3 regions of the Geobacillus uzenensis genome follow, and region 3 is predicted to be linked to each of the others. Evidence: riboswitches for the same ligand, from Rfam matches in the RefSeq annotation. Region 3 holds a riboswitch; each other region holds the start of a gene.
What was found. Region 3 has a riboswitch for S-adenosylmethionine ahead of B9L21_RS09615 (hypothetical protein). Riboswitches for the same ligand answer to the same signal wherever they lie in the genome.

Region 1: another riboswitch for S-adenosylmethionine. It lies ahead of mtnK (S-methyl-5-thioribose kinase); the one in region 3 lies ahead of B9L21_RS09615 (hypothetical protein).
Region 2: another riboswitch for S-adenosylmethionine. It lies ahead of B9L21_RS00995 (methionine ABC transporter ATP-binding protein); the one in region 3 lies ahead of B9L21_RS09615 (hypothetical protein).

Annotation. Positions count from the first base shown of each region.
Region 1 is NZ_NEWL01000006.1:815,168-825,073, reverse strand. It holds gene B9L21_RS11610 (PAS domain-containing sensor histidine kinase) at 1-1,214, shown strand, start outside; gene B9L21_RS11605 (methylated-DNA--[protein]-cysteine S-methyltransferase) at 1,204-1,695, shown strand; gene B9L21_RS11600 (ABC transporter permease) at 1,757-2,770, opposite strand; gene B9L21_RS11595 (sugar ABC transporter ATP-binding protein) at 2,712-4,262, opposite strand; gene B9L21_RS11590 (sugar ABC transporter substrate-binding protein) at 4,259-5,422, opposite strand; gene mtnA (S-methyl-5-thioribose-1-phosphate isomerase) at 5,409-6,476, opposite strand; gene mtnK (S-methyl-5-thioribose kinase) at 6,547-7,737, opposite strand; SAM riboswitch class I at 7,823-7,991, opposite strand; gene B9L21_RS11575 (carbon-nitrogen family hydrolase) at 8,085-8,900, opposite strand; gene B9L21_RS11570 (pyridoxal phosphate-dependent aminotransferase) at 9,017-9,906, shown strand, end outside.
Region 2 is NZ_NEWL01000001.1:217,647-227,552, reverse strand. It holds gene sufD (Fe-S cluster assembly protein SufD) at 1-875, opposite strand, end outside; gene sufC (Fe-S cluster assembly ATPase SufC) at 893-1,672, opposite strand; gene B9L21_RS01030 (hypothetical protein) at 1,950-2,204, shown strand; gene B9L21_RS01025 (class II aldolase/adducin family protein) at 2,229-3,320, shown strand; partial or broken gene B9L21_RS18235 (RNA-guided endonuclease TnpB family protein) at 3,491-3,929, opposite strand; partial or broken gene B9L21_RS01015 (transposase) at 3,944-4,265, opposite strand; gene B9L21_RS01010 (hypothetical protein) at 4,504-4,689, shown strand; gene B9L21_RS01005 (MetQ/NlpA family ABC transporter substrate-binding protein) at 4,864-5,715, opposite strand; gene B9L21_RS01000 (methionine ABC transporter permease) at 5,731-6,399, opposite strand; gene B9L21_RS00995 (methionine ABC transporter ATP-binding protein) at 6,389-7,417, opposite strand; SAM riboswitch class I at 7,508-7,617, opposite strand; gene B9L21_RS00990 (sterol-binding protein) at 7,691-8,038, opposite strand; gene B9L21_RS00985 (thioredoxin family protein) at 8,191-8,505, opposite strand; gene B9L21_RS00980 (toprim domain-containing protein) at 8,502-8,861, opposite strand; gene B9L21_RS00975 (YusG family protein) at 8,956-9,192, opposite strand; gene gcvH (glycine cleavage system protein GcvH) at 9,268-9,651, opposite strand; gene B9L21_RS00965 (arsenate reductase family protein) at 9,745-9,906, opposite strand, start outside.
Region 3 is NZ_NEWL01000006.1:431,423-441,328, reverse strand. It holds gene B9L21_RS09630 (MIP/aquaporin family protein) at 1-127, shown strand, start outside; gene glpK (glycerol kinase GlpK) at 193-1,686, shown strand; SAM riboswitch class I at 2,040-2,144, shown strand; gene B9L21_RS09615 (hypothetical protein) at 2,216-2,551, shown strand; gene B9L21_RS09610 (VOC family protein) at 2,568-2,951, shown strand; gene B9L21_RS09605 (PaaI family thioesterase) at 3,277-3,759, shown strand; gene B9L21_RS09600 (RNA-guided endonuclease InsQ/TnpB family protein) at 3,993-4,448, shown strand; gene B9L21_RS09595 (PaaI family thioesterase) at 4,687-5,103, shown strand; gene hutG (formimidoylglutamase) at 5,266-6,246, shown strand; gene B9L21_RS09585 (helix-turn-helix domain-containing protein) at 6,293-7,780, shown strand; gene hutU (urocanate hydratase) at 7,943-9,604, shown strand; gene hutI (imidazolonepropionase) at 9,620-9,906, shown strand, end outside.

The sequences.
Region 1 (9,906 bases), 380 kb from region 3:
GCGAGTTCCGCCGCAAAGGGGAAATTCGCGATGAATTGACGTTCCATATGCCGAACGGTGAGGATAAGCAGCTCGAGTTTACGATGAAAAAAGGGGCGATCGACGGCTATCATTTGACGATTTTCCGCAATGTGAGCGAGCGAAGGAAAATCGAACGTGAGCTGCGCGAAAGCGAGCAAAAGTTTCGCAGCATTTTCGACCATGCGATGGACGGCATTTTGCTGTGGGATGAGAAGCATCGCATCATCGACGCGAATCCGATCGCCTGCGACTTTTTCGCTGCCGCAAAAGAAACGCTGCTCGGTCAAACGGTGATGGAGCTTGTTCCAGAGCGGGCGCGCCGCCAGCTGAATAAGCTCCTCCAGCAATGCCAGCGCGCCGGCGAGGCGAACGGTGAAGTTGAGTTTTCTGATGAGGGAAAGGGGAAAATCGTTGAGTTTTCCTTGAAAAAAGAAGTCATTCCTGGCGTAGGGATGATGAGGTTTCGCGACGTTACGGAGCGCAAAGAAATGGAGTTGCAGCTGCGCAAATCGGATACGCTCAATGTCGTCGGCGAGCTGGCTGCGGGCATCGCCCATGAAATTCGCAACCCGATGACGGCATTAAAAGGCTTTATCCAGCTGCTGCAAGGAAGCATTGACGGCGACTATTCGATGTATTTTAATGTCATTATGTCGGAGTTGAAGCGGATTGAGTCGATCATCACCGAGTTTCTTGTCCTGGCCAAACCGCAGGCCGTGCAATACAAGCAAAATGATATTTGCAAAATTATGCAAGATACGATCGATTTGATCAGCGCCCAGGCGATGATGCATAACGTGCAAATCATTGCCGATTTCGACCGCGGGCTGCCGCCGGTGTATTGTGAGCCGAATCAGCTGAAGCAAGTGTTCATTAACATTTTGAAAAACGCCATCGAAGTGATGCCAAAAGGCGGGGACATTACGGTGCGCATCGCCCGTGACGGCTGCCATGTGCGCATCTCGATCACCGACCAGGGGTGCGGCATTCCGAAGGATAAAATTAAAAAGCTCGGCGAGCCGTTTTATACGACAAAAGAGCGCGGCACCGGGCTCGGCTTGATGGTCAGCTATAAAATTATCGAAGAACATCAAGGGAAAATTGACGTGGAAAGCGAGGTCGGCGTCGGCACGACGTTTCATATTACGCTGCCGATCGAACGAACGGAAAGAGAGGACAACGATGACGATTGATTATGCAGTATACCGTTCAGAGCTGCTCGGCGATATTTACATCGCTTCTGACGGCGATGCGATTGTGAAAGTCGAACTGTTTTCGAAAGAATGGCGCGCGTTTGCGAGCGGGCATCCGGTTGTAGAAAAACGGTCGCCGCTTTTGGAACGCGCGCTTGCGCAGTTGGATGAATATTTTCATGGCCGCCGCCAAGCGTTCGCTTTGCCGCTTCGGTGGCAAGGCACGGCTTTTCAACAAGACGTGTGGAAGGCGCTGTGCCGCATTCCGTACGGCGAAACGGCGACCTACGCCGATATTGCCGCGCAAATCGGCCGTCCGAAAGCGGTGCGCGCCGTCGGACAGGCGAACCGGGCGAATAAACTGGCCATTGTCGTTCCGTGCCATCGCGTGATCGGCAAAAACGGCGCCTTGACCGGCTATGCCGGAAGCCGCACCGATGTGAAGGAGAAACTGTTGGCGCTCGAGCGGCGCCACAAATAGACGGAATGGTGGAAAAAAACGCCGCCCCCGGGGCTCGAGTCCACAGGGGCGGGATCGGGCGTTATTTTTTTTGCCAATGTGACAGGGCGAGGGCGCCGACTAAAATGGCGCCTTTTATAATGTCCTGGGCGTAGTACGGGACGTTTGCCATCGTCAAGCCGTTTAACAACACACCTATCAAAATCGAGCCGAACAACGTGCCGATGACGTTCGGCTTGCCGGCGCCAAAGACGGAAAAACCGATGTAGGCGGCGGCGACGCCGTCCATCAAAAATGAGGCCCCAGCTGATACTTGCCCGGTGCCAATGCGCGAAGCGAGGACGATGCCGCCTAGGGCGGCGAAAAAGCCGCTGATGATGTACGCATACGTCCGGTAACGGTTCACCGGAATCCCCGACAGCCTTGCCGCTTCCCGGTTTTCCCCCGTCAAATAAAAGAGGCGTCCCGGTTTGGTGTATGTCAAAAACAAGTGGGCAGCAATGACGACGAACAGCATCAGCAAAACGGAAAACGGTACGCCGAACAGCTCTCCTTGGCCGATAAATAAAAAGGAAGGAATGAATTTGCCCGGCGCCGTGCCGCCGTCTGGCAGCGGCATATCGTTGTAAATCGAAAATCCTTTCGTATAGGTGAGTTGTACGCCGTTGATGGCATACATCGTCGCTAAGGTGGCGAGCAAATCAGGCAATTTGAATTTGACGATCAAGAGCGAATTGAGCAGTCCGACGGCGACGCCGAGCAACAGCGGCACGAGCAAGGTGACGAAAATTTCTTGACGGTGCAAGACAAGCGCCGCCGCACTGGCGATCGTCGCAAGGCTTACCGTTGAGCCGACCGATAAATCGAAGCCGTCAACGATCAGCGAAAACGTAATGCCGATCGCCACGAGCGTCACGATCGAAATCGAGCGCAAAATGTCGCTGAAGTTTTCATACGTGAAAAACCGGTCTTGTGTGATGCCAAAATAGGCGATCACGGCCAGAATGGCGAGCAATGTCCCATGTTTATACAAAAACTCAAGAATAGACGGCGCCGTTTTTTTCGACGGCGTCGCGGAAACGGCCGGCTGATTCATCGATTTCACCTCCACTGCAATAATAAACAAGCTGCTCGTACGTGAGTTCAGCGGCCGGCAGGCGGGCGAGCAGCCGACCGTCGACCATAATATAGATGGTGTCGCAAACCTCGAGCAGCTCATGACATTCGCTTGAAAAGTACAGCACGGTTTTCCCTTCATCAGCGAGGGTGCGGATGATGGAAAAGACGTCTTGTTTCGCGTGAACATCGATTCCTTTCGTCGGTTCATCGAACAAAAAGACGTGTGCGTTCGTGTTCAGCCATTTGCCGATCACGACTTTTTGCTGGTTGCCGCCGCTTAAGTGGCGGACAGCCGTGGCGCTTGACGGCGGATGGATGGCGAGCGAGCGAACGAGGGTATCGGCGGCCTCCGCTTCTTGTGCCCGCTTGATCCATTGCCAGCGCGCCAGGCGGGAAAGAAGGCGCACGGTGATGTTCGTCCGCACCGATTCGGGCAAAAACAGCCCTTGCTTGCGCCGTTCTTCGGGAATAAGGGAAAGTCCGGCTTCGATGGCTTCATAAGGTGACGAGAACACATAGCGCCGGCCATCGATTTCCCATTCGCCCGCCGTCTTTCGATGGGCGATGAGGCTTTCAGCAAGCTCCGTCTTGCCGGCGCCGACCAAGCCGGCGATGCCGACAATTTCCCCGCGATGGGCGTATAGGTCGATGGTCGTGCCGGTTTTGTCAATCGTGATTCCGCGGGCGGCAAAGGCGATGTCGCTTCCGTACGTGCGCGCCTGTTTGGCAGAGGTTCTTCGCTTCGTCCCGGTCATATGAAGGATGATGTCTTCAAGCGACAGGCTGCCGGCCGCGCCGTGATAGACGACGCGGCCGTCGCGCAAAATCGTCAGCCGGTCAGCGATTTCTTGCACTTCTTTCAGCTTATGAGAAATATAAATAAAGCCGACGCCTTGCTGTTTCAGCTCATGAATGATGGCAAACAGCCGCTTCGTTTCTGCCTCGCTCAGCGCGGCGGTCGGTTCGTCCAAAATGATGTAGCGCGCGTTTGACGACAACACTTTTGCCAGCACGATGAGCTGTTTTTCATGGAGCGAACAGTCGCGCACGAGCTTCGTCGGCGGGATGGAAAGGCCGACGCGGCGAAGCAGAGCGGCGGCCCGCTCTTTTTCTTGGCGCAGCGAGCGGATCGGCCGGTTTTTCACATCAGCGAGCTCGTCAGCCGCCAGGTTTTCGTAAACGGGCAGGCCGGGAAACAGCGCTGTGTCCACTTCTTGCACGACAAGGCCAATGCCGGCCTGCTTGGCCTCACGCGGCGATGAAAACGCGCATGGAGTGCCGTCGATCGTGATCGTGCCGGCGTCGGGCGGAACGGCGCCGGCCAACATGTTCATCAGCGTGCTTTTGCCGGCGCCGTTCATGCCTAAAAGGGCGTGGACTTCGCCCGGACGGACGTCGAAGTCCACGCCGTCAAGCACGCGCACGGCGCCAAACGATTTTTCCATGCCCCGCATTGACAACCCGTTCATTTTTTGTTCACCTGAGCTTCCAGCGTTTTCATCCACGGCGAGATGGCGACGTTCGATTGCCCCCAGCCCGGGATGTATTGCGAGAGATCGCTCATCGATACTTGTTTGTCCGGCAGGTCAGACCGTTTCACTAAATGCGGCTCGAGCGAGTAAATGTTCGGCGTTTTTTCACCAGCAATTTTTTGATAGGCGAAGCGAACTTGAACGCGGCCGACTTCCGCCGGATCCGTCGCCGTCGTCGCCACCCACGGACTGTTCGGTTTTTGGATCATTTGCAAGTCTTCGTCGCTTAAATCGATGCCGTACACTTTAATTTCCGTGCGCCCGGCTTGTTCGATGGCGCGCGTCGCCCCTTTGGCGAACTCGTCCCATGTGGCGAAGACGGCATCGATGTCGCCTTTATTCGGATATTTTTTCAAAATGGCCTCCATTTGCGTTTGCGTGTCCAGCGCGGTGTTGGCGCTCGCTGTGCCGAACTTGGCGACTTCTTTTATGTTCGGGTAGCGCTTTTTAAATGCGTCGTAAATGACATGACGTCGCTCCATCGGTGTGAAGCCGCCGACCCAAATCGTGACGATTTCACCTTCGCCGTTTAAGTCTTCCGCAAGTGTCTTTAACGTTTTCCAAGCGAGGCTATAGTCGTCTTGGTCGATGACGGTGACGCCGGGAATGTTCAAATCGTTGTCAAACGCCACAACCGGAATGCCTTTGGCGACGGCTTTTTTCACCGGCCCTTCGAGCGCATCGGCGCGGCCGTGGTCAAGCAAAATGGCATCGACGTTTTGCGTAATGGCCGTTTCAACATATGATGCCATCTTCGTCAAATCGTTGTCGGCGTTATACACTTGCACTTCGCCGCCGAACTTTTGCACTTGTTCTTTCACGCCGGCGATGTATTGCGAGGAGAATGTGCCGATCGACATTTGCATGATGGCGGCGATTTTCACCGGTTTTTTCAGTTGTTCCGGAATGGCCGCCTGCCCGCTGCTTGCGGCGGTGGAGCTGTTTGCCGATGAGGCGGCGCCTTGCTGGCCCGTTTGTTTCGTTTCGTTGGCCGGCTTGGCGCTCATGGCATCTTGCTCATTTGTGCAGCCGGCTAAGATGGAGAACACGGCAAAGAAAAGAAGAAAAAGGAACGATAAGGCCTTAAATTGTTTCATGGTGCTCCTCCTTTGTGAATAACGATGGCAGCGCCGTTTCGTAATGGCCGCGGACGATGCCTTTTTCAGTAATGATGGCGGTAATGAGCTCGTTTGGCGTAACATCAAACGCCGGATTGTACACGTTGACGCCTTCCGGGGCGATGCGCACGCCGGCGAGATGCGTCACTTCATCCGGGTGGCGCTCTTCAATCGGGATATCCGCCCCTGTTTTTGTCTTGATGTCGATCGTTGACAGCGGGGCAGCAACGTAAAACGGAATGCCGAACGATTGGGCGAGCAAAGCGAGGCCAAACGTGCCGATTTTGTTCGCTGTATCGCCGTTTCGCGCGATCCGGTCGGCGCCGACGATGATGGCGTTAATGTGTTTCGCCTTGATCGTTTGCGCCGCCATGTTGTCGGTAATGAGCGTCACATCGACGCCCGCCTGCATGAGCTCCCATGTGGTCAGGCGCGCTCCCTGCAACACCGGCCGCGTTTCTAGGGCGTAGACGGACAGCTCGATTCCTTTTTCTTTTGCCAAATAAAACGGGGCGAGCGCCGTTCCGTAGCGGGCGGTGGCGATCGAACCGGCGTTGCAAATCGTCATCACCCGGTCGCCCGGACGGAAAAGGGACAAGGCGTATTCGCCGATGCGGTGGCACACATCCTCATCTTCGATTTGGATGCGGATCGCTTCGTGAATGAGCATTGTTTTCGCTTCGTTGACGGAAGCGGCGCTTTTCGCGGCGGCGACGAGCCGGTCGAGCGCCCAAAACAAGTTGACGGCCGTCGGGCGGGCGCTCGCTAAGTAGTCGCGGTCTTGTTGCAAGCGGCGCTGAAATTCGTCCACTGATTCGGTTTCATAGCGCGAGGCGGCGAGCGCCAAGCCGTAGGCAGCCGTGATGCCGATCGCCGGCGCCCCGCGCACTTTCAACGTCGCGATCGCCTCATGGACGTCTTCGAGCGTATGCAAGTCCATGTATTCGGTGATCGATGGCAGTTTTTGTTGGTTTAAAATCGTGACATGCGTCTCATGCCATTCGACAGAGCGCGGGATGACAAATGAGTTCATCGTCGTCTTCCTTTCTCGGTTGGTCGATTGGCCCGGGCTGGCGTTGGACGGCCGGCCCGGGCAGAGGGTGTCATCGTTCCGTTTCGACGAACAGGCGGCGGAAGCCGTCCGTTCCCGCCAGTTCGGCACGCTCAACGATCAGGCGGCGGCCGAGACGGAGTGCGTGCCGTTTCGCGGCGAGCCGTTCGACTTTTTGGTCAATGCCGTCGAGATCCGCCACATGGGCGAGGCCGATCGTCCGGCGGATGACCTCGCAGCCGGCAAAACCGACGGCGTCAACGAACGCCTGCCGCAGCACCTCATCAAGCAGTCCGGGCGTCGCGGCGTACGTTTCGACGCTTTCGGTGCGCCAAAGCTCCGAGAATACAGACGTAAAAACGTCCCACGTCTGGTCGATATGATCAAAGAGCGGACGGCGCTCCGATTCAGGGCGGGACAACGCATTTAACAGCAAGTTGGCGAAAAATTGGCCAAGGTCAAACCCGATCGGGCCGTAAAAGGCGAATTCCGGGTCGATCACTTTTGTTTCGTCGTCGCTGGCGAAAATGCTGCCAGTGTGTAAGTCTCCGTGCAGCAGTACATCCGCTTCAGTTAAAAACTTGCGCTTCAGCTTCGCTGCTTCGAGGCGGAGGCGGTCATCTTCCCAAAGCGCTTCAACGTCTGGGCGCAATTCGTCTTCAAAGTTGTTCGTGTCATGGTCGAAAAACGGATCGGTAAAGACGAGATCTTCCGTAATTTTGCATAGCTCTGGATTGACAAAGCTTTGCGCCAACTTCTTTTTCTCTTGTTGATTCATGCCGAAATCAGACGTGTAAAACGCTGTTTTGGCGATGAATTCGCCAATATGCCGGGACAAAAGCGGATACGTTTTCCCTTCGATCAGCCCTTTGCGGGCGATTTGCAAGTGGGACAAATCTTCCATCACCGTGATGGCGAGCGATTCGTCAGAGTAGTAGACGTTTGGCACATATTGCGGCACATAGCTGGCAAACGTGCGCAGCGCGTTGCTTTCAATGACCGCGCGTTTTAATGTGAGCGGCCAGCTTTCACCGACGACTTTCGCGTACGGCAGCGCTTGTTTGATGATGATGCCTTGCTTTGTCTCTTGGTCGACGATATGAAACACTAAGTTTAAGTTGCCATCGCCGATCTCGCGGCACAGAAGCGGCGCCCCGTCGCGGAACAAGCCGAGGCGGACGGCAAGGGCGGTCGCTTTTTGTTCGGTGAGCGGTTCGTAAACAGCTGATTGGACAATCGTCATTTTCACGTTCCCCCTTTAGGTTTTGGCAAATGAAAAAGCCTCTTTCGCATACGGAAAGAGGCTTGAAGATGCATCGTCTTCGCGCCTCTTATCTTTCAGAAAGACATCGGTCTTTCTGTTGGACTTAGCACCGTGCCCTGCGGAAGCGGGTCGCTTCCGGCGCCGCCCTTGGCGTGCGCCCTATCTCACGATAGCATTACGGTCGGTTGCTGGGCTTCATTGGGCCAATTCCCTCAGCCAACTCTTGATAAGAGTACCGATCTGGCTATTGAGTTTTTGCAATTTTCACGATGTTAACAATCGTTTGGTTGCTTGATTCGAATGATACAGGTTGGGCAGGCGGATTGTCAATACGTTTTAAAAATTTTTTTTGCCGCCTCGTCGTAATCGCGCGGCCGGCGGTCGGCAAACACCGGGATGCGCGCACGGACCTCTTTAACGAGCGCCGGGTCGATGTCCGCTAGAAGAACGCCCGGCTTTTCATCGGCCTCGGCGATGATTTCGCCCCACGGGTCGATGACGAGCGAATGGCCGGCGAACACGTTGTTCGGGTCTCGTCCGGCCCGGTTGCAAGCGACGACATAGCATTGGTTTTCAATCGCCCGCGCCATCAGGAGCGTCCGCCAATGGTGAAGGCGGGGAAGCGGCCATTCGGCGACGACAAACAGCACTTCCGCTCCGGCCAACGCATGGGCGCGAATCCACTCCGGAAATCGGATGTCATAGCAAATGACCCCAGCGCACGGCAGCCCGCTAAGTGAAAATAAGCCTGGCTCGTTTCCCGGCTGCAAATACAAATGCTCATCCATCAGTTGGAACAGATGAAGTTTGCTATATTCACTGACGATTTGGCCGCTTCGGTCGGCGACAATCATCGTGTTCGTCACACCGGCAGCGGTTTTTTTGGCGACTGAGCCGGCGACGAAATGGACGCCATATGTTTGCGCCAGGCGGGAGGCGAACGCTTTCGCCCGCACGGCATCGTCATCGGCAATTTCGTCCAAGCGCGTCAAGTCATAGCCGGTCGTCCATAGTTCCGGAAGCACGACGATGTTGGCTCCTTCGTTGGCGACGGATTGCACGGCTGTTTCGGCTTGCTGTTCGTTCGTTTGCGGATCGCCAAACGCGATATCGAGTTGGAGGCAAGCGATGCGGATGGTCATTGTTTTTCACCCCAATGAAAAAAATTTGCTTTACATTTTGCTTTTTACGATATATGATTTTGCACTAGAATTTCAAGAATTTTTGAGAAGGAAGAATTTTTGAGAAGGTGTGGGCGATGACGATCGAATTTCCATTTTCCGAACTGCTTGAACAGCTGCCGAAGCAGTTTTTTGCTTCGCTTGTCGCCAAAGTGGGAGAGAAAATCAAGGCCGGGCATGATGTCATTAATTTAGGGCAAGGCAATCCGGACCAGCCGACGCCGAAGCATATCGTTGAGGCGATGCAACGGGCGGCGGCCAATCCGAAGTACCATAAATATTCGCCGTTTCAAGGCTACTCCTTTTTGAAAGAAGCCGTTGCCGCCTTTTATGCGTGCGAATACGGAGTTGAGGTTGACCCGACCCGCGAAGTCGCCATTTTGTTTGGCGGCAAGGCCGGGCTTGTCGAGCTGCCGCTTTGCCTCGTCAACCCGGGCGATGCGGTGCTCGTCCCGGATCCAGGCTATCCGGATTACTGGTCGGGAATCGCGCTCGCCCGCGCGCGGATGGAAATGATGCCGCTTGTCGCCGAGCAGCAATTTTTGCCCGATTACAGCGCCATTCCGGCGGCGGTCGCCGACCAGGCGAAACTGATGTTTTTAAACTATCCGAACAACCCGACCGGTGCGACGGCGACGAACGAGTTTTTCGCCGAGACGGTGGCGTTCGCCGCCAAGCACGGCATTGCCGTCGTGCACGACTTTGCCTATGGGGCGATCGGTTTTGACGGCAAAAAGCCGGTCAGCTTCCTCGAAGTTGACGGGGCGAAAGACGTCGGGGTTGAAATTTACACGTTTTCGAAAACGTACAATATGGCCGGCTGGCGCGTCGCGTTTGCCGTCGGCAACGAGCGGATCATTCGGGCGCTTGAGCTGCTGCAAGACCATTTGTACGTCAGCCTGTTCGGCGCCGTCCAGGAAGCGGCGGCCGCAGCGCTTCTCGGCCCGCAAGATTGCGTCAACGAGCT
Region 2 (9,906 bases), on a different contig from region 3:
ACGACAACCGTTTTCGTATCGCCGAACGATCCGTCACCGATGAGGCGAGTGATATTTTCCGACACGGTGTTCCCGTCATTCATCAGCCCGAGCGCCCATTCGATCCGCCCGTCGCGCCCGGCGATGCCGCGCCGGTTGACATACGTCGTCACGCCTTTGGCCAAATGGTCGACGGCCGCGAAAAAGACGCGCGCGTTCGCATTGGCAAACACCTCGGCGATAATATTGACGACCGCTTTCCCTTCATTGCCCGCCGATAAGTAATTTTCGACGAACACGACGCGGCTGTTGTCTTCCGCGACAACGATGACATGGTTAAACAAGGCGATGTCGTCTTCCTCTTGAATGTAAACAGCCTGAAGCGGCGTTTCAATTTCAACGTTTTTCGGAACGTACACAAACACGCCGCCGTTAAACAGCGCGGCATGAAGCGCGGCGAGGCGGTGCTCATCCGGTTTGACCGCATCGGTCATGAAATACTTCTTCAGCAAATCGCCGTGCTCTTTCGCAGCCGTGAAAATATCGGTGAAGATGACCCCTTTTTCTTTCAGCTCGCTAGAGAGCGAAACGTAAGCCGGCGTATGGTTGCGTTGCACGTATAAATTTTTCGTTCCTTCGCCCGCTTCAATGAGCGCCTTGACCGCCTCCGGCAAGTCATCAAGACCGGCATACGGTGCGCTGTCGACCGCATGGCGGGAGAAGTCGGTAAAGTTCCACTTGTCGATTTTCGTTTTGTCCGGCTTCGGCAGCGGCAACTGTTCCGCCTGCGCGAGCGCGTTAAGGCGCCGCTCGGTCAGCCAGTCCGGTTCGCCGCGTTCGCTTGAGAACGTGCGGATGTATGTTTCATCGAATGGAATTTTCGTTTCTGTCGCCATAGTCCTCCTCCTAACGCTTACGCTTCTTGTCCGACCGTTTCGTCTTCGATGCCGAGCTCTTTTTTAATCCAGTCGTACCCTTCCGCCTCAAGCCGCTGCGCCAGTTCCGGACCGCCCGATTTCACGATGCGCCCTTGCATCATGACGTGCACATAGTCCGGAGTGATGTAGTTTAACAGCCGTTGGTAGTGGGTGATGATCAAACAGCCGAATTCGCTGCTGCGCATTTCGTTAATGCCTTTGGCGACGATCTTTAACGCGTCAATATCCAACCCGGAGTCGATTTCGTCCAAAATGGCGATTTTCGGCTCAAGCATCATCAGCTGCAAAATTTCGTTCCGCTTTTTCTCCCCGCCCGAGAACCCTTCGTTCAAATAACGGTGCGCCATATCCGGGTTCATTTCGAGAAACGCCATTTTTTCATCGAGCTTGCGGATAAATTTCATGAGCGAAATTTCGTTGCCCTCGCCAAGCCGGGCGTTGATCGCAGCGCGCAAAAAGTCGGCGTTCGTCACCCCGCTGATTTCGCTCGGGTATTGCATCGCCAAAAACAAACCGGCGCGCGCCCGCTCATCGACCTCCATCTCGAGAACGTTCTGGCCGTCGAGCGTAATCGTCCCTTCCGTCACCTCATATTTCGGATGGCCCATAATGGCCGATGACAGCGTTGATTTCCCCGTTCCGTTCGGACCCATAATGGCGTGAATTTCCCCGCCTTTAACTTCCAAGTCAACCCCTTTTAAAATTTCCTTCCCTTCCACCGATACGTGGAGATTTTGAATCGTTAATACGGCCATAAAGCATACCTCCAGTTTTTGCATAAAAATAATGTCAGCTCGCTTTTGCCCTAGCGATCGTCCATTCTCATTTTATTCTCATTATAATCTTATAACAAATGAAAAGTATTCGCAACTTTTCTGCTGCCTTTTCCACTATGTACATGCAATAAACCTAAAAAGGCGGGAAATGGACAGCGCTTTTTATATTTTACACGAAAACGGCCTGTTTGTACGAGCTTTTACAAAGAAAAAAGACCCCATTGCCGGAGCCTAATGAGTCGTCCGCAGTTCGCGGATGCATTCTTGCACGAGCGTCACCGTCTGGCTGAACGAACTGAATGTCAAAGGGAGTTTTGCTTATGGAGTCGACGAATACGAAGGAAGAAAAAGGAGAACGTTGCAAATCGCCATCAACCTCATGCAAAAAGGGAAAGTCGATCTGTCTCCGTTAATCACCCATCGCTTTCCATTGGAAAACTATCAAGAGGCGCTGCGGACGGTGATTTACAAAGGGAAAGGGCCGGTCATCAAAGCAGTGTTCGAACCATAATATGCCATCGTCGGAGGAGGAAACATGAAGACATTTACGATCAGCGGAGAGAAGCCAACTCCTTTCCTTCATTGGCTTGCGGACGGAATGAAGGAAACATTTATCGCCAACGGCTATACGTACGCTTGCATCCCCGAAGACTTCGTTAAAGTCGTGTTTCATTTCATCGACCCCGAACGGCCTCGCCCTTACCGGAGAAAGGCGCAGGCAACGTTCGTCGTCTCCGTGATGGAGGCGAAGGAAACGCCGGACGACGTTCATCGGTCCGCTTACCCGTATTTGATTCGCTCGTTGGCCAACCATTTACTTTATATTTTACACACCAGCGACGGGACGACGGACATTTATTTTCTCACCCCTGAACAAGGGTTTTACAAACTGACTTATCAAAAAGGGGAAGAAGAGGCGCTTTTCCGGCGCATATACGAGCGGTTGGAGCCTCTCGCCGCCTCGCGGCTCGTCATCGACAACGATTTTTACGACGACCTTCCCGAGGAACTGTGGAACGGCGATGACGTGACAAACTCATTAAGCGAGGCCGGCAAAAAACTCGACCGCATGAATTTGCTTCCTGCCCCGTTCCCGCTCGAGGAGTACCTTACCCCTCGCGATTTGCGCCACCTGAAAAAGCTTTACGGGATCGGCGGCCTCAGCTACGGCAACTTGAGCGCCCGGCGGGACGGCGAGAGCTTTTGGATGAGCGCAAGCGGGATTAATAAGGCGGATATGAAGAAAGTGGGACAAGACTTTCTCTTAATCCGCGGATATGACGATAAGAAAAACGCCATGAGAGTGAGCGTCCCGCCCAATATCACGCCAAAACGGGCATCGGTCGATGCGATCGAACATTGGATGATTTACCGCGAACACCCGGAAGTCGGGGCCATCGTCCACATTCACGCCTGGATGGACGGGGTGAAAGCGACGGAAATCAACTACCCGTGCGGAACGATTGAGCTCGCCCAAACCGTCGCTAGACTTGTGCGGGAGTCAGAACAGCCTTCGCGGGCGGTCATCGGCTTGAAAAACCATGGGTTGACGATCACCGGGCCCAGCCTGGAAGACATTTTTGAACGCATTGAAGGGAAAATCATCCCGCAAGTGCCGATGTCGTAGCGTGCCCGTGGAATCGGGAAGGAAATCGTCGACAACTTCACTGGTGAACTACCCCCACTTAATTTTCTAGCGAAAATTTGAAGTGGGGGCTTCCAAAGAAGTTTGACTGCTTCAAGCAATCCTTATTCTTTGAGGCGTGTCCACTTCGCCGCTAGAGCATAAGACACTCATTCTTCCTGTTTCAAGAATTCAATGCCGTAAAATTCACAAAGATATTCTAGTTTTTCTTTTATGTTACCGAGAGGAATATTGACAAAGTTTTGATTTGTCTTTTTTCCTAGATTAATATTGCGTTGTAATGTTTCCGCATAGCCAATGACAAGTTTGCCAATTTGATTTTCAATACAGGATTCTTCCTGTTTCAAGAATTCAATGCCGTAAAATTCACAAAGATATTCTAGTTTTTCTTTTATGTTACCGAGAGGAATATTGACAAAGTTTTGATTTGTCTTTTTTCCTAGATTAATATTGCGTTGCAATGGCCAGTGCTTTTTGGTCATTTAATTCTCTTTGATCTTCAGGCATTTCATATTTGTACTGAATCTCAAAGAACCTGGCATGATGCTTAGGAATGATTTCAATCTGCTTAATCTTTTTGTCCAGCAACATTTTTCTTTTATGTTACCGAGAGGAATATTGACAAAGTTTTGATTTGTCTTTTTTCCTAGATTAATATTGCGTTGTAATGTTTCCGCATAGCCAATGACAAGTTTGCCAATTTGATTTTCAATACAGTAGTTAATGATGTAACGGCAAGTCTTGTTGATATAATCATTCACTTTATTATTGCGATTCATAGGCCAGTGCTTTTTGGTCATTTAATTCTCTTTGATCTTCAGGCATTTCATATTTGTACTGAATCTCAAAGAACCTGGCATGATGCTTAGGAATGATTTCAATCTGCTTAATCTTTTTGTCCAGCAACACAGGCGGAATCGTTATCGAGTTCTCGAAGAGTCAAGTATTCTTCTTTGGTCAAACCATTTAGCTGTTGTTTGATACAAAAATACATGTTTTCACCTCCCATCTAACTATATGATACTATATTTTACTGAATCTATCCTATTTTCAACAAAATATAGTTAAGGCGATTCATCTCCCACTTACTCCGCTTCGCTTCGTTGAAGTGGGAGTCTTCTCGCCTAATTAAGATAAAAAAGAAGGAAGAAAAGGGGAGAACTCGTTGGGGAAATGGGTGACATTGTTTCTTTTGACCGTCATCGGCTCCGTTCTGCTATGGATCGCCATCGCCAACGCCTTGAATGAATCAGGAGACGGGCTGCTAAGCGCCGCAGCGGTCATCGCGATCCAAAACGGCCTCATCATCGTGCTTCTTGCCGCCGTCTTGGAGCGGCTGCTGAAAAAATAAGGGGCGGACCCAAAAGGTCGTCTTCCTTCAAGATAGGCATAACATATAGTGCGGCAGAAGCAGTCAGTGCGTATATATAGTGAAGAAAGAGGGTGTCCCGGTTCTTTCGGGACACCCTCTTTGCTTATGGCTTGCGTATCAAAGCCGCTGTATTTTGCGTCTTTCCAGCCGGCCTTATTGTCCAGCGGCCGGAATGACGGCGCCTTTATATTTTTCCTTAATGAAGTCTTGAATTTCTTTCGACTGCAGCACTTCCACCAACGTTTTGATTTCTTTCCGGTTTTCATCGCCTTTGCGCACCGCCACAATGTTGACATACGGGTTGTCTTTCGGCGATTCGACGGCGATCGGGTCCTTCGCCGGATCCAAGCCGGCGTCAAGCGCGTAGTTGGCGTTGATCAACACGGCATCGCCTTCGCCGTTTTGATAAATTTGCGGCAGCAATCCAGCGTCGACATCCGCTTTAAACGTTAAGTGTTTCGGGTTTTCCACGATGTCGTTGACCGTCGCTTTCGTTTTGTCAACGCCTTCTTTCAGCTTAATGAGCCCTTTTTCTTGAAGCATCGACAAAATGCGGCCATGGTCGGCGACCGAGTTGCTCATAATGATCGTTGCGCCATCCGGCAGCTCTTCGATGCTTTTATATTTTTTCGAGTACAAGCCGATCGGCTCGATATGGATGCCGCCAGCGTTGACGAAATCATAGCCATGCTCTTTCATTTGCGATTCTAAATACGGAATGTGTTGGAAGTAGTTAGCGTCAATTTCTTTGTCCGCCAACACTTTGTTTGGCAAAATGTAGTCTTGGAACGTGATAATTTCCAAATCGATGCCTTTTTCTTTCAACATTGGCTTCGCTTGTTCCAAAATTTCCGCATGCGGCACGTTCGACGCGCCGACTTTCAGTTTGACCAATCCGCCGCCTTTGTCCTCGCCAGCGGCGTTTTCATCATTGTTGTTGCCGCCGCACGCTGCTAACGCAAACACCAAGAGGGCGGCCAACAGAGCGCCAAGCCATTTTTTCATTTGTTTCTTCCTCCTTTATCGTTTATCAATTTTCGAAGTGACAAAGTCACCGATCCACTGAATGACAAAGACGATGATGAGCACCAAAACGGTCGCGACAAACGTCACATCGTTATGGCTGCGCTGGAACCCTTCCAAATACGCCAAGTTCCCAAGCCCGCCGGCGCCGACAACGCCGGCCATCGCCGTATAGCCGACAAGCGACACAGCGGTGACGGTAATCCCGGAGACAAGCGCCGGGAGCGATTCAGGCAGCAGCACTTTCCAAATGATCGTCCACGTCGAGGCGCCCATCGCCTTCGCCGCTTCAATGACCCCTTTGTCAATTTCGCGGAGAGCGATCTCGACCATGCGGGCGTAAAACGGAGCCGCGCCAATGATGAGCGCCGGCAGCGCCGCGTTGGCTCCGAGCATCGTCCCGACGAGCCATTTGGTAAATGGAATAAGCAAAATAATTAAAATAATGAACGGAATAGAACGGAAAATATTCACAAACGCAGCAATGACCATATTGGCCAACCGGTTCTCCCATAGGTTTCCCTTTGCCGTTAAAAATAAAAGCAGTCCGAGAACGACCCCGAAGACGAACGTCGCCGCGACCGCCATTCCGGTCATGTACAACGTCTCAACCGTCGCCGCCCACATCGTCTCCCATTGCACGTTCGGCAGGAGGTTAGCGAGCATCGTGAATCACCTCCACCGCCACTTGCTGGCTGCGAATATAGTCAAGCGCCCGGGCGATTTCATCCGCCGCGCCGTCGATGTGCACAAACAGCACGCCGTAGGCGCCTTGATGGGTTTGTGAAATTTTCCCTTGCAAAATGTTCATGTCCACGGCAAACTGCCGCACGACTTGCGTGATGAGCGGCTGGCCGGCCGCCTCGCCGACAAACGTCAACTGCGCGATCGCCCCGTTCGGGTATTGGCCAAACAAATGGGAAACCGCTTCTTCCGTTTCCTCTGGTTCGACCAACTGCTTGACGAACCGTTTCGTAATCGGCTGCTGCGGGTTGCGGAAGACGTGCAGCACTTCGCCTTGCTCGACGATTTTGCCGCTCTCCATCACTGCCACGCGGTCGCAAATTTTACGGATGACGTGCATCTCGTGCGTAATCAGCACGATCGTCAGTCCGAGCCGCTTGTTAATATCGACAAGCAAATCCAAAATCGCGTCCGTCGTTTGCGGATCCAATGCCGATGTCGCCTCATCGCAAAGCAATACTTTCGGGTTGTTGGCGAGCGCACGGGCAATGCCGACCCGCTGTTTTTGCCCGCCGCTTAGCTGCGACGGATACGCATCTTCCCGCCCGGCAAGCCCGACAAGCTCGATGAGCTCATCGACCCGCTTTTGCCGCTCGTCTTTCGGAACGCCGGCAATCTCAAGCGGAAAGGCGATATTTTCCCGCACCGTCCGCGACCAAAGCAAGTTGAAGTGCTGAAAAATCATCCCGATTTCTTGGCGCGCCTTGCGCAGCTCCCGTCCTTTAATGCGCGCCATATCGCGGCCGGCGACGATCACCTGGCCGCTCGTCGGCTTTTCGAGCCCGTTTAACAGCCGGATGAGCGAACTTTTCCCCGCACCGCTGTAACCGATAATGCCGAAAATTTCCCCTTCACGAATGTCGAGCGACACGTTGTCGACAGCTGTCACCGATCCATTCGCCGCATGATAAATTTTCGTCACTTGTTCAAGTGTAATCATCGTTTCACCTTCCTTCCTCTCAAGGCGGCGGAGCGCAAAAGAAAACCTTTCTGCCCGCAGAGAACAGAAAGGTATTATCTACCATTCCGTCTCTTATCTCCCAAAGCAGGCCGCTTTGTGTGAATTGGCACCTTTTCAGCGGACGCGCTGACGGTTGCCGGGCTTCATTGGGCACATCCCTCCACCTCTCTTGATAAGAGCGCAACAATCGCCTATTCAATTGATTACGAGTGTGATTGTATCATTGGATGTCGAACAGTGTCAACAAATTTTTTACCCAACATGACGATACGGCTTGGCCAAATGGAGGAGCGATTCCAGCAACAACATATGGCGAAAGCTTCCCGATACGTACACTTCCTGCAGCCGGACGAGCTGCTGCAGCTTCAGCTCGCCGCTCAGCAACGACTCAAGCGCTTTCGTTGAGCCGCGCACCGTTAACGTGTTTCGTTCGTCCTTTTCGCTTGCTGCGGCAGCCGGCTCCTTGCCGATCGTCAGCAAAGCGACGCCTTCTTCACTCTCAAAGCGCACACACAATTGCTCATCCGGCAAAATCGGCAATAAATGGCGCAACATTTGCATCCGTTCCATGAACTGTCCCACTAACTGACGCACTTCCATTGACCATCCCCCCATCTCCCTTTGTTCCCTTTATTTCCATACAGAGGGGGAGGAATCCTTTACAAAAATCTCGACAGTCATTGTGGCGAACCAACGCTATTTTTGTCATTTCCAAAGAAATATGTCAAATGGCGTCAAAAAAAGGCAGGTAGTCAGCGCGGCAACCGAGCTTGAATTTCCTCATACAAGTAAGGGACGGAATGAAACGCATACCATTTGCCGGCCATCGTTCCGCCAACAAAAAGAAGCAAGCAAGGAACGCTTTCAATTTTCCAAACGGCTGCTTGCTCCGGAATATAATTCACGTCTGTTTCGTAAAACGGCAGCGCCGGAAACAGCTCTTCAACCACCGTCAACATCCGTTTCGCCAGCTGGCACGTGCCGCACAGCGGAGTATACAAATAAAGAGCCATAAGCGGCTGCTCACTCACCGTCCGTTGGACCTCTATTCGTTCAATCGGTTTCACTCGCCTCTTCCTCTCATTAACGAGTCGATGCGGACGTCAAAATGCGCGCGCAGCAGCACTTGGGCTAAATGCCAAGGCGGAGCGGCAGCCACTTCGCGGTACGCCCGGTCAATATAAATATGTTCCGCCTCCGGAAACATGCGGCGAAACTGCCGACGCAACTTCTCCCCTGCCTCATCGGCGTCCGCAAGCACGTATACATCCTGGCCCTCCAGCTCATCAGCCAGCTCCTCAAGGCGCGCATCACTGATCGTGCCGTTCGTGCAAATAATGACGACCGGTTCGTTCAGCACGGCCGCCACTTTTTGTTTATCTGATCGACCTTCTACGATAATCACTTTTTCTGCCCGTCGCATGTCCGACCCACCTAACTTCAAAAAGGATACCATATTGTATGTCCTGCGCCGGCAAAAGGTTGAAAAAAAAGCAACGGCCATCCACCGTTGCCTTTTAACACCATCCCGCCTCCCCGTCGCAATCGACATATTTTTGGTCCGGTTCAACGGTAGCGGTCACATCTTTGTAGATTTTTCCGTTCTGTTCGGTATACCCATTTTTCAACTGGACGGCCGCCGGAAGCGGAAAGCGCCCGATGAGCTCCCCTTCCTCGTACAAGTCCAACGAGCGGCCGTTCAGCTTGCCGGTCACCCGGTCCGTAATATCGATGCGCGTTCGTTGCAGCGCCATCGGGAGCACCCCTTTTCAATCAAGTTCCGGTATGTATAGAGTGCCCGAAATCGGAGGCGGAGATTGCAGGAACGTTTATCCTTCGTTGACCATCGCCTCGTATTGTTCAGCCGTCAACAAGTTGTCGACTTCGCTTAAATCGTTCGGTTCAACGACAATCATCCACGCTTTTTCATACGGCGATTCATTCACATATTCCGGGTTGTCGTTTAACGCTTCATTCACTTCGACGACCGTGCCGCTGATCGGCGCATACAGTTCCGAAACGGTTTTCACCGACTCGACGCTGCCGAACGGCTCATTCGCCGTAATTTCCGTTCCGACTTCCGGCAGCTCGACAAACACGATGTCGCCAAGCTCTGATTGGGCAAAATCGGTAATGCCGATGCGCACTTTGTCCCCTTCGACGCGCACCCACTCGTGCTCTTTAGAATAGCGAAGTTCTTTTGGCGTGTTCATCGAATCCCTCCATTGCGACAAATTGTATTCTTTTTCATCATAACCGATTTTCGACAAAAACTCACTGAGTTCATTTCATTTTGGTGAAAATTTTTATCTTTCTGCCGACAGACGCCCGGCGAAAAACGACTCATACGCTTGCTCGCGAAATCCGACAATGACCCGTTCGCCATCCGTTAACATCGGCCGTTTCACTAACATCCCGTCCGAGGCGAGCCACTCGAGCATCTCCTCCTCCGATGCGCCGTCAAGCTT
Region 3 (9,906 bases):
GTTTTTAGGCAAGGCAAGCCCGGCGCTATGGGGAGCGCTCATTGCCGCGGCGGCGGTGCTGGCTGGGGTCGGCATGGTTCATCGAAAAGAGAGGGAATCAGCTGCAGCGGAACGCCGTTCGACCTGACAGAACGTCCGGCGTTGGAGGAGGAGCTGCTAGGCAGAAAAATCGAACAAGAGAGGGGAATGTTCATGACAGACCAATACATTTTATCCATTGACCAAGGTACAACGAGCTCGCGCGCCATTTTGTTCAACCGAAATGGGGAAATTGTCCATATGGCGCAAAAAGAGTTCACTCAATATTTCCCACAGCCCGGCTGGGTCGAGCATAACGCGAACGAAATTTGGGGATCGGTGCTTGCGGTCATTGCCAGCGTCTTGTCCGAGGCGCAAGTGAAGCCGGAACAAGTGGCGGCGATCGGCATTACGAACCAGCGGGAAACGACGGTTGTCTGGGAAAAAGAGAGCGGCAACCCGATTTACAACGCCATCGTTTGGCAATCGCGGCAGACAGCTGATATTTGCGACGAGTTGAAAGCAAAAGGGTATGATCCGCTGTTTCGCGAAAAAACGGGACTGCTCATTGACGCTTATTTTTCGGGAACGAAAGTGAAATGGATTTTGGATCATGTCGAGGGGGCGCGCGAACGGGCGGAGCGCGGCGAGCTGCTGTTTGGCACGATCGACACGTGGCTCATTTGGAAGTTATCCGGCGGCCGCGCCCATGTGACCGACTACTCGAACGCATCGCGCACTTTGATGTTCAACATTCATACGCTCGAATGGGATGACGAACTGCTTGCAATTTTAAACGTGCCCAAGGCGATGCTTCCTGAGGTGCGCCCGTCCTCGGAAGTATACGCGAAAACGGTTCCGTATCATTTCTTCGGCGTGGAGGTGCCGATCGCGGGAGCCGCGGGCGACCAGCAGGCGGCTTTGTTCGGTCAGGCGTGCTTTACGGAAGGGATGGCGAAAAATACGTACGGCACCGGCTGCTTTATGTTGATGAATACGGGAGAAAAAGCGGTCCAATCGAAACACGGGCTGCTGACGACGATCGCCTGGGGCATCGATGGCAAAGTCGAATATGCGCTTGAAGGCAGCATCTTTGTCGCCGGTTCGGCCATTCAATGGCTGCGCGACGGCTTGCGGATGATCAAAACGGCGGCCGACAGCGAGACGTACGCGGAAAAAGTCGAGTCAACGGATGGGGTGTACGTCGTCCCGGCGTTCGTCGGCCTCGGCACGCCGTATTGGGACAGCGAGGTGCGCGGGGCGGTGTTCGGCCTCACGCGCGGCACGACGAAAGAGCATTTCATCCGCGCGACATTGGAATCGCTCGCTTACCAGACAAAAGACGTGCTCGCCGCCATGGAAGCGGATGCCGGCCTCCCGCTGACGACATTGCGCGTCGACGGCGGGGCGGTGAAAAACAACTTATTGATGCAGTTTCAAAGCGATTTGCTCGCTGTGCCGGTTGAGCGGCCGATCATTAACGAGACGACGGCGCTCGGAGCGGCGTATTTGGCCGGGCTGGCGGTCGGCTATTGGGACAGCCGCGAAAACATTGCCGCTCAGTGGCAGCTCGAACGCCGCTTTGAGCCGAAGATGGACGACGCTAAGCGGACCGCGCTCTATGAAGGATGGAAAAAAGCGGTGCGGGCGGCGATGGCGTTTAAATAACAAGGGAAGACGGATGCCCTTCGCTAAGGGTGTCCGTTTTTTTGTGGCTGAAACGAGAGGCGCAGTTGCCAGTTTGGCAGCGGAAATCGGTTCTAATGCAAGCCCTCACAAGCTTCGATTTATTAGCGGGCGGCACGAAAAACGAGAGAAAGCCACTATCCTATTTCCTAAAACTATGTGCTAAATGCTCAAACAAAATGAAACACAACAGCTGCGAAGAAACGAAACGGCCTGTCGTCTCGTCTATGTCTCAGCGTCAAACAGTCAACATCGCAAAGGTTGAAGTAGACAGAATAAACAAAAAAGTTGTTGCCTTTGCCCACTTATGGTAACATAAGAGGTAAATTACATACGTCTTATCAAGAGTGGGCGAGAGAACGGGCTTGATGACCCCACAGCAACCTGCCGCTGGCAAGGTGCTAACACCCGCAAAGCGATGTCGCTTTGGATGATAAGAACGGCTATCCCCTTTCGCATCATTCCGAGGCGGAAGGGGGTTTTTTATTGAAAGGGAGGTGAGGGGGAAGCAGTGGCGGAACGACTGTCGCTGCGCGCTTGCATGGCGGCGCATTTGCCGGCGGCGACGTTTGCTGTTCATGTCATGCGCTGCGTGCGGACGGAGCTCATCCGGTTCGATCGGCAGGCGGTGGTGCATATCGACCGCGGGGACGGCTATATCCACTTGTATGGGGAAGCGCAAGGAGCGATGTTTTCCATCGTGCTGACGAACGATGAGGCGGAGGAATGGAAAGCGGAAGGACCGTATGCTCTTGACCGCTATGTATGGATGGAGCTAGGAAAAAAGGACATTTTCCCACCACGAATGACCCCGTATTTGCGGGCTGTGTTTTCCATTGAATCATAGAAAGGAAGAACAACGAATGGCAGTCAAAAAATTTGAACACGTTGGCATCCAGGTGAAAGATATTGAAACATCAAAAGCATTTTATCAAAACGTCGTCGGCCTCGAGCTGCTCAGCGAGATGATCCATACAAACGGGACGATGAAACTGGCGTTTTTAGGGCTTGACGGACAGATCATCGTCGAGCTGATTGAAGGATACAATCCGAATTTGCCGACGGAAGGAAAAGTGCATCATGTTGCCTTTACAGTCGAAGGCATTGAGCAGGAGAAAGAGCGGCTCGTGTCGCTTGGCGTCCCGCTCGTTTGGGAGGACATTACGGAGCTTCCGAACGGGGCGAAATATTTGTTTTTCCTCGGCCCGGACGGGGAATGGATCGAATTTTACGAGCCGGAACGATAAGAAGAATGAAAACAGGCGGCCTGCGATTTCGGCCGCCTGTCGCCATCGATCGGGCTTTGGGCGCCAGAGCGTGGCTGGCGCCTCCTTCTATTTTCTTGCCTTGACCGCACGCCGAGCGGTGGCATAGGTCTGTCAGCTTCGCTTTGTACGGATGGCGGTCCGTGTGTGTTAGGGCTGACATTCGGGAACGATTCCCGATGGAGCAGCTTCGTTGTTCACGACGCTCATTGTGGCATGGACAGCAACTTTGGGGCGAAAAGTGCGCTTTAGGGGTCGAGGCCTTTCCGATTGGATGATATACTAGAAAAAGAGGGGAGGAGATTTCGTGGAAGAAACGATCGTTCACGCTATTCAAGACGACTATCCGGATGAATTCGCTTGGTGCTATGGCTGTGGCCGTTTGAACGAGCACGGCCACCATTTCCGCACCGGATGGCAAGGGGACAAGACGGTGACCGTATACACGCCGCGCCCCGAACATACAGCCATCCCTGGATTTGTGTATGGCGGGCTGATCGCCTCGCTCATCGACTGCCACGGCACCGGTTCAGCGGCGCTGGCGCTGCACCGGAAAAACGGCCATGAGCCGGGCAGCGGGGAAGCGCCACCGCGCTTTGTCACCGCTTCATTGCATGTTGATTTTCTCAAACCGACGCCGCACGGGGTGCCGCTTGTGGCCGTCGGCACAGTGACGGAAATTCATCCGAAAAAATGGCAAGTTGACACCGAAGTGTTCGCCAATGGCGAATTATGCGCCCGCGGGCAAGTCATCGCCGTCGTGATGCCGAAAACATTTGTCCGCCCTTAACAAACAGCAAAAAGCGCCGAAAAGCCGCTGTTTTTGTTAGCGCTTTCTTCGGCGCTTTGCCGCTGAGGGCGGTGAAGAATTGAGCGCCCCCTGCAGTTCAGCTCGCGCTGGCGGGCCAAGCCCATCATCCCCCTTGTCATTGTTGGGGTCTAGGAAGGCATGGAACAGTTAAAATAAATTTATAAAATTTCGTAAAACTCTATATACAATTTGCAAAAACTATTATACAAGTTGTGTATAGAGGTGAATACCGTTACAGAAAAACAAACAATATAAAGAAGTTGGAATTCCTTGTTCGAAAGACCTATCGAAGGCTAAAACACATCAGGCACAATTCTATTCATCAAATCACTGCATCTTTGGTGAAAACCAAGCCAGAGTATGTAGTCATGGAGAGCTTAAATACTCATGGAATGCTAAAGAACAGAAAGCTATCGAAAGCCGTCCAAGAACAAACATTCCATGAATTTAAAAGGCAAATGGAATATAAGTGTGCCTGGAATGGGATCAAGTTGATACTTGCCGATCGATTCTTCCCTTCGTCTAAAACTTGCAGCCATTGTGGGGCTGTAAAAGAGAAACTTTCTTTGTCAGAAAGAACGTTTGTATGTGATGAATGTGGAAGTAAAATAGACAGGGATGTGAACGCAAGTAGAAACTTAAAAAAATATGGTGAGTCAATAGCCTAGCACGAAAAGCGGCTATTGACATGTACCCATTCGTTAGTGGGGAATTGAAGCCTTCGGAGCGCCACATCCAACGAGAGTAGCTTTGGCGAAATCGGGTGCGATGAACAAGGAAAGAAACATAAACTTTTATAAAGTTTGATAAAGGCTTTATAAAAGTTTTATAAGTTTTCTGTAACGGAAATCGCGTCCTTCCCGCGAATAAAGTAACACGATACGAAAACAGAAAGGGTGGCACAGCATGAAATCAACCGTCAACTTGCATGACGTCATCGCCGGCCAAAGCGCGCCGCCGCCGTGCGATACAACGCTCGGCGTTCGCTTGACAGAAGCACAAAACGGCTATGCGAAAGGGGGATGGAAGGTAAGTGAATCGCTGCTCAACGGCAACGGCGTCATTATGGGGGGATTTGTCGGCGCAGCTGCGGATATTGTGATGGCGTATGCGGTGACGACCTTGCTTCATGATGATCAAATGCACGCTTCAATCAACTTACAAACGACGTTTCATCGTCCGATGGAAGCCGGGGAGGCGGAAATCGAGGCGCAAGTGGAAAAGTTCGGCCGCACAATCGCCTATGTGACCGCCATCGTGCGGCAAAACGGCAAAGAGGTGGCGAGCGCCACGTCATCTGTACTGATCATGGAAAAACGATGAAACACCGGTCATTCGTGCGAGCGGGACATAGGGGATTCCGAAAGCGGACCAAGCGGCATTTCGAGCAACCCCTCTCCCACCTCTTTCTGACCTTGCAGGAAGGAGAACGGCGAAGCGGCAGCGAAAGAAACAGGTAGCTGATCGTCGAAAGGGGATGATTCGATGTACCAACAACCCGAGAAAAGCCGCTGGACGGGGCGGGTGGACAGTGTGAGCGATGAACGGGCGTTTCGCCTCCACCAGCGCATTCGTTTGTTGGATTTGACGCAGCCGTTGGCGCCGATGGAACAAGCAGCGGCTCTCATCGGCTTTGCCTGCGACGAGGGGGTGCGCCGCAACCAAGGCCGCCAAGGGGCGAAAGAGGCGCCAGCCGCTGTGAAAGCGGCGTTGGGCCGGCTGCCATGGCATCTTCCGCAAGGAGTGTCTGTCTTTGATGCGGGCGATGTCGTTTGCGTGGATAGACGTCTCGAACAAAGCCAAGCTGAACTCGGCAAAGCTGTCTCCCGCCTGCTGCGAAGCGGTGCGGCGCCGGTGGTGATCGGCGGCGGCCATGAGACGGCGTATGGCCATTATTTGGGCGTCCGCGAAGCGTTAGGGACGGATGTCCGCCTTGGCATCATCAACATTGATGCCCATTTCGATTTGCGGCCGTATGATGACGGGCCAACATCCGGGACGATGTTTCGGCAAATTTTGGATGAGGACAAACAGGTGGGGTATTGCTGCTTAGGGATTCAGAAGCTCGGCAACACGGCGGCGCTGTTTGCGGATGCACAGCGGTATGGATGCGAGTACATGTTGGAAGAACAGCTGACTGCAGGGCCGATGGAGGCGGCTTATGAACAGATCGAACGATTTGCCTCAACGTATGACGGTGTGATGTTGACCATTTGCATGGACGCCATCAGCGCTGCCGCCGCGCCGGGGGTGAGCGCGCCGTCGCCGTTTGGGCTCGCGCCGTCGCTGGTGCGCGCGCTCATTCGCCGCATCGTTGCGCATCCGAACACGATCAGCGTTGATCTTTGCGAAGTCAATCCGCTCGTGGATGAAGGCGGAAAAACCGTGGCGCTCGCCGCTGCTTTTTGCCTAGACATCCTTCTTCATTTTCGACGTTTGCAAAGCCGCGTCGAAAACGTTCGATGAACACGTTGCACGAGTCATTCCACAAAGCAGCCGGGGCGGTGAGAAGATGAAATTGGTCATTGCCGAACGGGATGACAACGAACGGGAGGCGATCCGCTGGCTCGTGTCCGCGTATTCCTTGCCGATTGAGCAAGTATATACGGCGGCTACGGTCGAGGAGATGATGGCGCTTCTTGAGCGGGAGGCGCCGGAGCTGTTGTACGTCGAATTGGATATGATTCCGTATGAACAGTGGGGGAAAGCGACATCTTGCATCCGCTTGTTTTGCCAACGGGTGATTGCTGCAACCGCGGAGGCGACATTCGCGCGGGCGAAGCAAGCGATCGACTGGCAATGCGTCGATTTGCTTGTGAAGCCGCTTGAGCCCGCCAAATTGAAGCAAGCGTTGCGAACGGCGGCTTCATTTGCCGCCGGGGACGGGCGCTCTCGGCCGTCCGCGGGCGTTGGCGGTCATGATGGCGATTATCGCTCGCTATTTGCCGATGACTGTGTTGACGTGTCGACCCACGTATGGCTTGTGCAGGCCGAACAGCCTGCCTTCTCTTCTGAAGTGGTCCGCTTTTTAACGAACTATCCGTTTCGCCGGCGGGCGCGCGTCTTGCCGTTGACCTATATGGCGGCCTGTCTCTTTCCCGAGCTGCCGGGCGACGGGAAAGAGGAAGCGTGGAAGATGTTGCGCGATTGGGAGGAGGAACATCATGAGCCATTGGCGGTCGTCATCATGCCGCCGGATGGCCGACAAACGGTGCGTGGGCGATACCAAGCCGCTCGTCGGCTGCTCGAGACGACGTTTTTTATCGGCTACCGGCAAGTGATTGCTCCGGCGCCGGATGATGGGCGGTGGCGTGACTTGGATCCGTTTCTGACGCCGGAAGAGCAGCGGCAATGGATCGAGATGCTTGAGCGGTTTGACCATGAAGCGGTCAAGCGATGGCTTCAGCGGGAATTTTCCCATTGGACGCCTCCGTTTCCGAGCCCGGAGATGGTGCGCACGCGGCTGACGAGCATCTTGGCGCAAATCCGGCGGTTTATGAAGACGTACCGCCTGGACCGCGGCACGACCGAACGCGAGTATATGCGCCTGTTTCAAGAGATTTTGTACAATCCTGTGCTGTATCGCATCGTTCAAGAATTGATATTGTTTTTATATCGGCTTCTCTACGAGGCGAGGCGGGCTGACACAGACGCGCGCGTCGACGCCATCGAACGGGGGCTCCGCTATATGGAAGCCCATTTTCGCGACCCGTCGCTCACGTTGGAGCGGGTCGCGGCGGCAGCCGGCCGCAGCCCCGCGTATTTCAGCCATTTGTTGTCGAAAAAGCGCGGCGTGACGTTTCGCCAGTGGCTGACGAACCGGCGGCTTGAGGAAGCGAAACGGCTGCTTCGGCAGACGGATTTGTCGATTAAAGAAATCGCCGAACAAACCGGGTTTCGCACCGCCCATTATTTGACGCGCGTCTTCAAAGCCGAACTGAATGAGACGCCGACCGCCTACCGCGATGAACAACGATCGTATCGGTCATCACCGCGGTAGGCGGTTTTTTTCAAAAAAAATGAACAGCGATCAAAAGAAATGGATCAATGAAGGAGAAAGAAATATGAAATTTCGAAAAAAATGACTCACCTTTAAAAGAGGTGCATCTATCTCCGTTCTCTTCCCTTCTTTACAATAAAAACAAAGAGGGAAAAGGAGAGGATGACGGTGACAGACAAGCGAACGGTGCAAGCGCTTTCCGGAACAACGCGGCGAGCGAAAGGATGGATTCAGGAAGCGGCGCTGCGCATGTTGCACAACAATTTGCATCCGGATGTCGCCGAGCGGCCCGATGAGTTGATCGTCTACGGCGGCATCGGGAAAGCGGCGCGCAACTGGGAATGTTACGAGGCGATTGTAGACACTCTTCTCCGGTTGGAAAACGATGAGACATTGCTCATTCAATCGGGCAAGCCGGTCGCGGTGTTTCGCACCCACCCGGACGCACCGCGCGTGCTCATGGCCAACTCGAACCTCGTGCCGGCATGGGCGACATGGGACCATTTCCATGAACTCGACAAAAAAGGGTTGATCATGTACGGGCAAATGACGGCCGGCAGCTGGATTTACATCGGCAGCCAAGGGATCGTCCAAGGGACGTACGAAACGTTTGCCGAAGTGGCGCGCCAGCACTTTGGCGGCACGCTGGCAGGAACGATCACGGTCACGGCCGGCCTTGGCGGCATGGGCGGGGCGCAGCCGTTGGCGGTGACGATGAACGGCGGCGTCTGTCTCGCCGTTGAAGTCGACCCGGCCCGCATCCAGCGCCGCCTTGACACGAAATACCTTGACACGATGACCGACAGTCTGGACGCCGCGCTCGCCATGGCCAAACGGGCGAAGGAAGAGAAAAAAGCGCTGTCGATCGGCCTTGTCGGCAATGCGGCCGAAGTGTTGCCGCGGCTCGTTGATATGGGTTTTGTTCCGGACGTCTTGACCGATCAAACGTCCGCCCATGATCCGTTAAACGGCTACATCCCCGCGGGGTTGACGCTTGAGGAGGCGGCCGAGCTGCGAATGCGCGATCCGAAGCAATACGTTGCCCGCGCCAAACAATCGATCGCTGAGCACGTACGGGCGATGCTGGCGATGCAAAATCGTGGAGCGGTGACGTTTGATTACGGCAACAACATCCGCCAAGTAGCGAAAGACGAAGGAGTCGAAGATGCCTTCTCCTTCCCGGGTTTTGTGCCGGCGTACATCCGCCCGCTCTTTTGTGCAGGAAAAGGCCCGTTCCGCTGGGTGACGCTCTCCGGCGATCCGGAAGACATTTACAAAACCGATGAAGTCATTTTGCGCGAGTTCAGCGAGAACGAACGCCTTTGCCATTGGATTCGCATGGCGCAAAAACAAATCCAATTCCAAGGGCTGCCGGCGCGCATTTGCTGGCTTGGCTACGGCGAGCGGGCGAAGTTTGGGAAACTCATCAACGACATGGTCGCCCGCGGTGAATTGAAGGCGCCGATCGTCATCGGTCGCGACCATTTGGACTCGGGTTCGGTCGCCTCGCCGAACCGGGAGACGGAAGCGATGAAAGACGGAAGCGATGCCATCGCTGACTGGCCGATTTTAAACGCGCTGTTGAATGCAGTCGGCGGCGCAAGCTGGGTGTCGGTTCACCACGGCGGCGGCGTCGGCATGGGCTACTCCATTCACGCCGGCATGGTCATTGTCGCCGACGGGACGAAAGAGGCGGAAAAACGGCTGGAACGCGTGTTGACGACCGACCCTGGTCTTGGTGTTGTCCGCCACGCCGACGCCGGGTATGAGCTCGCCATTCGGACGGCGAAAGAAAAAGGCATCGATATGCCGATGCTCAAATAGAAAGGAGAACCGCCTATGCGACCGCTCTTTGTCCGCCGCGCCCGCCAGCTCGTCACGCTGGCGGGAAGCTCCGCGGCCCCGCTTGTGGGAAAGAACATGAGCGACCTTTCCATCATGGAAAACGGCAGCGTCTGGATTGAAAACGGCACGATCACCGCCGTTGGTCCCGACGACGAACTGGCTCACCGATTTGCCGACCGGCTTGCCGAAGCAGAGGTGATCGACGCCCGCGGCAAAACGATCACCCCCGGCCTTGTCGACCCGCACACCCATCTCGTTTACGCCGGCAGCCGTGAACACGA